2 regions of the Amycolatopsis ponsaeliensis genome follow, and region 1 is predicted to be linked to the other one. Evidence: riboswitches for the same ligand, from Rfam matches in the RefSeq annotation. Region 1 holds a riboswitch; the other holds the start of a gene.
The links. A riboswitch is a leader RNA that binds a small molecule or an ion and turns the genes downstream of it on or off. The one in region 1 is predicted to bind S-adenosylhomocysteine.

Region 1 (4,205 bases):
CCACCCGCGACGCGTCGAGGACGTGCACCGTCGCGTTGTCGTAGGCGGGCGCGATCTTGACCGCGGTGTGCTGGCGGGACGTCGTGGCGCCGCCGATCAGCAGCGGCAGCTTGAGGCCGCGGCGCTGCATCTCGGTGGCGACGTTGACCATCTCGTCGAGCGAAGGCGTGATCAGGCCGGACAGCCCGACGGCGTCGGCTCCTTCGGTGACGGCGATGTCGAGGATCTTCGCCGCCGGCACCATCACGCCGAGGTCGATCACCTCGTAGTTGTTGCAGCCGAGCACCACGCCGACGATGTTCTTGCCGATGTCGTGGACGTCGCCCTTGACCGTGGCGAGCACGACCTTGCCCTGCCCGCTGGACACCTGGGCGCGCCCGGCCAGCCGGGCTTCCTCCTTCTCGGCCTCCATGAACGGCTCGAGGTAGGCGACCGAGCGCTTCATGACGCGGGCGCTCTTCACCACCTGCGGCAGGAACATCTTGCCGGAGCCGAACAGGTCGCCGACGATCTTCATGCCGTCCATCAGCGGGCCTTCGATCACCTCGAGCGGCCGGGCCTTGACCTGGCGCGCCTCTTCGGTGTCCTCCTCGATGAAGTCGACGATGCCGTGGACGAGCGCGTGCGAGAGCCGCTCCTCCACGGTGCCTTCGCGCCACGACAGGTCCACGACGCGTTTGGTGCCGCTGCCCTTCACGTTCTCGGCGAAGCTCACCAGCCGGTCGGTGGCGTCCTCGCGGCGGTCGAAGAGCACGTCCTCGACCAGTTCGAGCAGGTCCTTCGGGATGTCCTGGTAGACCGCGAGCTGGCCGGCGTTGACGATGCCCATGTCGAGGCCGACCTGCACGGCGTGGAACAGGAACGCCGAGTGCATCGCCTCGCGCACGACGTCGTTGCCGCGGAAGGAGAACGACAGGTTCGAGATGCCGCCGCTGATGTGGACGCCCGGGCAGCGTTCCTTGATCCGGGGCAGCGCGTCGATGAACGCCTTCGCGTAGCCGTTGTGCTCGGCGATGCCGGTGGCGACGGCGAGGACGTTCGGGTCGAAGATGATGTCCTCGCCCGCGAACCCGGCCTCCTGCGTCAGCAGGTCGTACGCGCGGCCGCAGATCTCGACCTTGCGGTCGGCGGTGTCGGCCTGGCCCTGCTCGTCGAACGCCATCACGACGACGCCGGCGCCGTAGTTGCGGATGGTGCGGGCCTGGGCGAGGAACGGCTCCTCGCCTTCCTTGAGGCTGATCGAGTTGACGACGCCCTTGCCCTGCAGGCAGCGCAGGCCGGCTTCGAGCACGGTCCACTTGGAGCTGTCGACCATCACCGGGATCCGGGCCACCTCGGGCTCGGTGGCGATGAGGTTGAGGAACGTCGTCATCGCCTGCTCGGACTCGAGCAGGTCGGCGTCCATGTTGACGTCCAGCAGGTTGGCCCCGCCGCGGACCTGCTCCAGCGCGACGTCGACGGCGCCCTGGTGGTCGTCGGACTCGATGAGCCGCCGGAACCGCTTGGAGCCGGTGACGTTGGTGCGCTCGCCGATCATCACGAAGCCGGTGTCGGCACCGATGCCGAACGGCTCGAGCCCGCTGAACCGGGTGTGCGTCCGCGGCGCGGGCACCTCGCGGGGCGCGACGCCCTTCGCCGCGGCGGCGATCTTCGCGATGTGCGCCGGGCTCGTGCCGCAGCAGCCGCCGACCAGGTTGACCAGGCCTTCGCGGGCGAACCCGCCGATCAGCCCGGCGGTCTCGTCCGGCGTCTGGTCGTAGCCGCCGAACGCGTTGGGCAGCCCGGCGTTCGGGTGACAGGCGACGTAGGTGCCGGCGATCCGCGAGAGCTCCTCGACGTGCGGGCGCATCTCCTCGGCGCCCAGCGAGCAGTTGACGCCCACGACCAGCGGCTTCGCGTGCTCGATCGAGCTCCAGAACGCCTCGACGGTCTGGCCCGAGAGCGTCCGGCCGCTCAGGTCGACGATGGTGACCGAGATCCACAGCGGCAGGTGCGGCGCGACGTCGCGGGCGGCGGCGATGGCCGCCTTGCAGTTGAGCGTGTCGAAGATCGTCTCGATCATCAGCAGGTCGACGCCGCCTTCGGCGAGCCCGGCGATCTGCTCCGCGTACGCGGCCTTGACCTGCTCGAACGTCACCGCGCGGTACGCCGGGTCGTCGACCTTGGGCGAGAGGCTGAGCGTGACGTTCAGCGGGCCGATGGACCCCGCCACGAACTTCCCGCCCAGCTCGTCGGCGGCCTGCCGGGCCAGCTGCGCGCCGCGGACGTTCATCTCGTGGACGTGGTCCTGCAGCCCGTAGTCGGCCTGGCCGATGCTGGTGGCGGTGAAGGTGTTCGTGGTGGTGATGTCCGCGCCGGCCGCGAGGTACTGGCGGTGGACGTCGAGGATGACGTCCGGGCGGGTGAGGTTCAGCAGGTCGGGGTCGCCGGTGACGTCGTGGGTGTGCTCGCCGAAGCGGTCACCGCGGTAGTCGGCGGGGGTCAGCCCGGCGCCCTGCAGCATGGTGCCCCACGCGCCGTCGAGCACCGCCACCCGCTGCCCGAGCAGCTCGCGCAGGCGCGCGGTGGCTTCGGGCTCGCTGGGGGTTTCTCGCGGGGTGATCGGGTTCACCGGCAGCCTCCCTCATCCGGGAGGCGCCCTTGTTCGATGGATCCCGGTCGAGCGTGGCGGACCCGGTGGTCCGTTGCAGCGCCTCTCGACCTGTGGTCCACGGTACTGGAAACGGGCATACGCACGCCAACCAGCCCGGCCGTCGCGTCCACTGGCTGGGACACCGTGAGTCCACAATGGATTGCCAGGTCCACCCTGCCTCCGCATCTCCCGGGTACCCACCCCGGTCGCTTTGATCATCGCTCCGGCGCGACCGGATGTTACGCTCCGCGTCCGTGTTGCCACTTTTCGCACTCGCGACCGACCTTGAAAACTGAAACACGTTCTAATACGCTCCCTCGCGTGGACTACGGAATCGTGCTGTTCACCAGCGACCGAGGCATCACCCCGGCTTCCGCGGCGCGCGCGGCGGAAGCTGCCGGGTTCGCCACCTTCTACGTACCCGAGCACACTCACATCCCGGTCAAGCGCGAGTCACCGCACCCGCGAACGGGTGACGCGTCCCTGCCCGACGACCGCTACAGCCGCACCCTCGACCCGTGGGTGGCGCTGGCGACGGCGGCGGCGGTGACGTCGCGGATCCGGCTGTCCACGGCGGTGGCCCTCCCGGTGGAGAGCGACCCGATCACGCTCGCCAAGACGATCGCGAGCCTGGACCACCTGTCCGGCGGCCGCGTGACGCTCGGCACGGGCTTCGGCTGGAACGTCGACGAACTGACCGACCACGGCGTCCCGGGCAACCGCCGCCGCACGGCCCTGCGCGAGTACCTCGAAGCGATGAATGCACTGTGGACGTCCGAAGAGGCTTCGTACGACGGGGAGTTCGTCTCGTTCGGGCCGAGCTGGGCGTGGCCGAAGCCGATCCAGGCCCACATCCCGGTCCTGCTCGGCGCGGGCCCGACGGAGAAGACGTTCCGCTGGATAGCCCGCCACGCGGACGGCTGGATCACCACCCCGGCGGACTCCGACCTCGACGGCCACGTGGCGCTGCTGAAGGAGATCTGGGCCGCCGAGGGACGTTCGGGGGCGCCCCAGATCTGCGCCCTCGGCGAGCGGCCCGACCCGGACCGGTTGGCACACCTGGATTCCCTCGGCGTGACCGAGACGATCTTCGGGTTGCCGGACCGGTCGCCGGAGGAGGTCGAAGCTTGGATCGGCCGGCTGGCCGGCAAGCTCGGGCTCGCGGTCACCCCCGCTCTCTGAACGGGAAGGCTCCCTCGCCCTCGACGCCGAAGAGCGCACGCTCGACCTCCCGGTCACCCGCTCTCCGAACGGCTCAGAACCAGTGCAGGCAGTGCGGCTCCCGCTCGGCGCGGAACAGCGCGTCGGCGAGTAGCGGCGCCGCCGGGTGGTGGGCTCGGATGTGACCCGCCCGGACCAGCGTGCTCGGGGCGGTTCCGCCGAGGTACACCGAACCCAGGTCGCTCACGTCCAGGGACAGGTCGGGGTCCCGGTCCGTCGGGACGCACTCGGCCTTGCCGTCGCGGACCGTCAGCAGGTAGCGGCCGTGCTCGCCGGCGAACGGGTCGTCGACCTCGAGGACGAGCTCGCCGTCGGTCAGCCAGCCGCGGGCCGTCAGCGCCCGCGGGACGTC
Region 2 (4,205 bases), on a different contig from region 1:
CGCGAACCCGCACTTCCACGAAACCCGCCGCTGGATGGCCGAGAAGATCGTCCCGTTCCTGCGCGAGGCGGGGCTGATCGGCGGCCGGTCCGAGGGCATTTGGCGGCGCGCGCATCTCATCTGAGTCCCTGTCCGCGAAATTCCCTTCCCGCCGGATGTCGGTTTCCGCCACGATTCCCCCGTGACCGAGGGCATCTCGCAGGACTTCCCCGCCGGGCCGCCGCCCGCGCCGCAGACGCAACCGCCGGTGCCGCAGCCCGTGCCACGCCCGCCGCTCGCCCGGCCGCTGGTCGTCGGCCTGCTCGGCGTCGTCGCAGGCGCGGTCCTGGTCGGCGTGCCGTGGCTGGTGCTGAGCCTGTTCGGCGACGAGCCGAGCGGCAGTGCGCTGACCGCGCCGAAGGCACTGGGCGGGCTCAGCCGGGCCCAGGACGCGATCGCGAAGGTCGACTCCGTGCGCGGCAAGGCGACGATCGACCGCATCGACAAGACCGACCGGGAGACGGCGTCCCGGGTCTCGGCGGCCTACGACGGCGCGGGCGCGGTGGTGCAGCAGTACCAGGACGAGGGGCTGTTGCGCTCGTTCCAGCTGGTCGCCGTGCGCGCGCCCTCGCCGGAGCTGTTCGCGCCGTACGAAGACGTCCAGGCCCTCGGCGTGGCCGCGCCGGGCACGGACCTGGTGCGCGTCGGCGCCGTGCAGTGCCTGGTGCACAACGACCCGGCCGCGCCCGGCTCGACCCCGGACCCGGAGCGCTCGTTCGTGCTGAACTGCCAGCGCACCGGACCCGGCCTGACCGTCACGGTGCGGAGCATGGGCACCGAAGGCAACCGCGACCCCCAAGAGCTGGCCGGCATCGTCGAGCAGGCGTGGCGGGAGCTCGCGTGACGACCGTCCGCGCCGCCCGGGCCGACGACGAAGCCGCGCTCGCGAAGCTCGACGAGCGCACCTGGACCTCGCTGGTGTCCCCCGCTCCCCCGCCGCCGCCCGGCACGCCGTTCTTCGACGACGGCACCCGCCCCGAGGACGTCCTCGTCGCCGAACACGACGGCACGGTCGCCGGCTACGTCCGCCTCGACGACGGGTTCCCCATCCCCGCCCACCGGCACGTGCGGGTGATCGGCGGGCTCGCCGTCGACCCGGACCGGCGCCGGCTCGGCATCGCACGGCAGCTCGTCGACGCGGCGGTGGCCGAAGCGCGGCGGCGCGGGGCACGCAAGGTGACGTTGCGGGTGCTCGGTCACAACACCGCCGCCCGCCGGGTCTACGAAGGCTGCGGATTCGTCGTCGAAGGCGTGCTGCGGGCCGAATTCCACGTCGACGGCGCCGACATCGACGACGTTCTCATGGCCCGCACCCTCGCTTGACAGCTTCCCGGCGGCTTTGCCATCCTGGTCGTGGGCCGAGAGGCGCTGCGACGGAACTCTTTCCGCCACGCTCGGCCCGGACCACGACTCCAAGGGCGCCTCCCGCGAGGGAGGTGCTTTTTTGTCGTTCCGTCACGCCTCCCGAGCGGTCCGCAACCAGCAGTCAGGAAAGAGCTCGAGGAATGAGTGACAAACTGCAGACCCGCAATGGTCTCGACTTCGCCGTCGCCGACCTGTCCCTCGCCGAGGCCGGCCGCACCCAGCTGAGGCTGGCCGAGCACGAGATGCCCGGCCTGATGGCGATCCGCCGCGAGTACGCCGCCGCTCAGCCGCTGAAGGGCGCGCGCGTCGCCGGGTCGCTGCACATGACCGTGCAGACCGCCGTGCTCATCGAGACGCTCGTCGCGCTCGGCGCCGAGGTGCGCTGGGTGTCCTGCAACATCTTCTCCACCCAGGACGAGGCCGCCGCCGCGGTCGTCGTCGGGCCGGAGGGCACCGTCGACGCCCCGGCGGGCACGCCGGTGTTCGCGTGGAAGGGCGAAACGCTCGAAGAGTACTGGTGGTGCACCGACCGGCTCTTCGCCTTCTCCGGCGGGCAGGCGCCGAACATGATCCTCGACGACGGCGGCGACGCGACCCTGCTCGTCCACAAGGGAGTCGAGTTCGAAGCCGCGGGCGCGGTCCCGCAGCCGTCCGAAGAGGACCCGGAGGAGTACCGGATCGTCCTCGACACCCTGCGCGCGAGCCTCGCGGCCGACGGCGACCGCTTCACCCGCATGGCCAAGGAAATCCGCGGTGTCACCGAGGAGACGACCAACGGCGTCAAGCGGCTCTACAAGCTCGCCAAGGACGGCGAGCTGCTCTTCCCCGCGATGAACGTCAACGACTCCGTGACGAAGTCCAAGTTCGACAACAAGTACGGCATCCGGCACTCCCTTGTGGACGGACTGAACCGGGCCACCGACGTGATGATCGGCGGCAAGCGCGTCCTCGTCTGCGGCTACGGCGACGTCGGCAAGGGCGCGGTCGAGGCGCTGCGCGGCCAAGGCGCCCGGGTCTCGGTCACCGAGATCGACCCGATCTGCGCGCTGCAGGCGGCGATGGACGGGCTCGACGTGGTGGAGCTGGACGACGTCGTCGAGACGGCCGACATCTTCATCACCACCACCGGCAACTTCGGCATCATCTCAGCCGAGCAGATGAGCCGGATGAAGCACAACGCGATCGTCGCGAACGTCGGGCACTTCGACAACGAAATCGACATGGCCGGGCTGGCGAAGCTGCCGGGGATCACGAAGAACGAGATCAAGCCGCAGGTGCACGAATGGACGTTCCCGGACGGCCACGCGATCATCGTGCTTTCCGAAGGCCGCCTGATGAACCTCGGCAACGCGACCGGCCACCCGTCGTTCGTGATGTCGAACTCGTTCACCAACCAGGCCATCGCGCAGATCGAGCTGTTCGCCAAGCCCGGCGAATACGCCACCGACGTCCACCGGCTGCCGAAGCACCTCGACGAAAAGGTGGCCCGGCTGCACCTGGACGCCCTCGGTGTGAAACTCACCAAGCTCTCGAAGGCGCAGGCGGAGTACATCGGCGTCGACGTCGAAGGTCCGTACAAGCTCGACCACTACCGGTACTGACCCGAGATTGCTCCATTTGACGCAGTTTGCGGCACCGGGAAAGTGGCCATCCTCCCCGTGACAGCGCATCCGCCCGACCGGTACGGCGGACGGGTCCCATGCGAAGGAGTGTGTGTCAAAGTGATCGTTCTCGGTGTAATTCTCCTCATCATCGGGTTCATCGTGGGTATCCCGGTGCTTTACACCATCGGCATCATTCTCGCGGTGGCCGGCGTGGCACTGGCCATCCTCGGTGGCACCGGCCGCCGGGTCGGTGGGCGTGCGCACTGGTACTGATCCACGAACTCGCGAACGGCCTGGTACGGCGTCAGCAGCAATGCTCGCCGCGCCAGGCCGTTCGGCCTTCTTTCACCGCCACGAAGGCGATGGCGAGGGCCACGAGCGGATCGGCCCACCACCAGCCCCAGAGGGCGTTGAGCAGCAACCCCGCCAGCAGGACCGCGGAAAGGTAAGTGCAGAGCAAAGTCTGCCGCGAATCCGCGACCGCGCTGGCGGATCCCAGCTCCCGTCCCGTTCGCCGCTGGGCGGCGGACAGGGCGGGCATCACGACGAGTGAAACCGCCGCGAGGACGACCCCGGTGACCGAGCTTTCCGGTGCCGCCGCGGTGAAGAACGTCCGCACCGACTCCGCCGTCACATAGGCGGCCAGTGCGAAGAACGAAAGCGCGATCAACCGCAGCGCCCGCCGTTCGCGGGCTTCCGGGTCGCGGCCCGAGAACTGCCAGGCGACCGCGGCCGCCGAAGCGACTTCGACGATCGAGTCCAGGCCGAAGCCGATCAGCGCGCCGGATGAGGCTTCGGTGCCGGCCGTCAGCGCGACGGCCGCTTCGACGACGTTGTAAGTAATGGTCGCCGCCACGAGCAGCCGGACCCGGCGCACGAGCAGCGGCCGGCGGTCCGGGGCCACCGTGACAGTGACCGGTGCGCAGCAGCCGTCGGAGCACTCGCCGCTCGTCATGCCGGTTCGCATTCGTCCCGCGGCTCGACCGCCAGCACGACCTGGACGAGTTCGCGCAGCGCGCGGGCCAGGTGCGCGTCGGCGATCTCGTACCGCACCTGACGGCCCTCGTAGCCCGCCACGACGAGCCCGCACCCCCGCAGGCACGAAAGGTGGTTCGAGACGTTCGAGCGGCTCAGCCCGAGTTCGCCGGCGAGGCGCCCGGGATAGGCGGGACCGTCCAGCAGCGCGGTCAGGATCCG

Region 2: another riboswitch for S-adenosylhomocysteine. It lies ahead of ahcY (adenosylhomocysteinase); the one in region 1 lies ahead of metH (methionine synthase).

Annotation. Positions count from the first base shown of each region.
Region 1 is NZ_JAPZLD010000076.1:28,916-33,120, forward strand. Features, by position in the region: gene metH (methionine synthase) at 1-2,611, opposite strand, end outside; S-adenosyl-L-homocysteine riboswitch at 2,626-2,704, opposite strand; gene QQ657_RS52915 (TIGR03619 family F420-dependent LLM class oxidoreductase) at 2,954-3,814, shown strand; gene QQ657_RS52920 (GNAT family N-acetyltransferase) at 3,888-4,205, opposite strand, start outside.
Region 2 is NZ_JAPZLD010000052.1:53,485-57,689, reverse strand. Features, by position in the region: gene QQ657_RS46960 (AurF N-oxygenase family protein) at 1-124, shown strand, start outside; gene QQ657_RS46955 (hypothetical protein) at 182-883, shown strand; gene QQ657_RS46950 (GNAT family N-acetyltransferase) at 880-1,362, shown strand; S-adenosyl-L-homocysteine riboswitch at 1,394-1,470, shown strand; gene ahcY (adenosylhomocysteinase) at 1,545-3,005, shown strand; gene QQ657_RS46940 (hypothetical protein) at 3,126-3,281, shown strand; gene QQ657_RS46935 (cation efflux transmembrane domain-containing protein) at 3,313-3,963, opposite strand; gene cmtR (Cd(II)/Pb(II)-sensing metalloregulatory transcriptional regulator CmtR) at 3,960-4,205, opposite strand, start outside.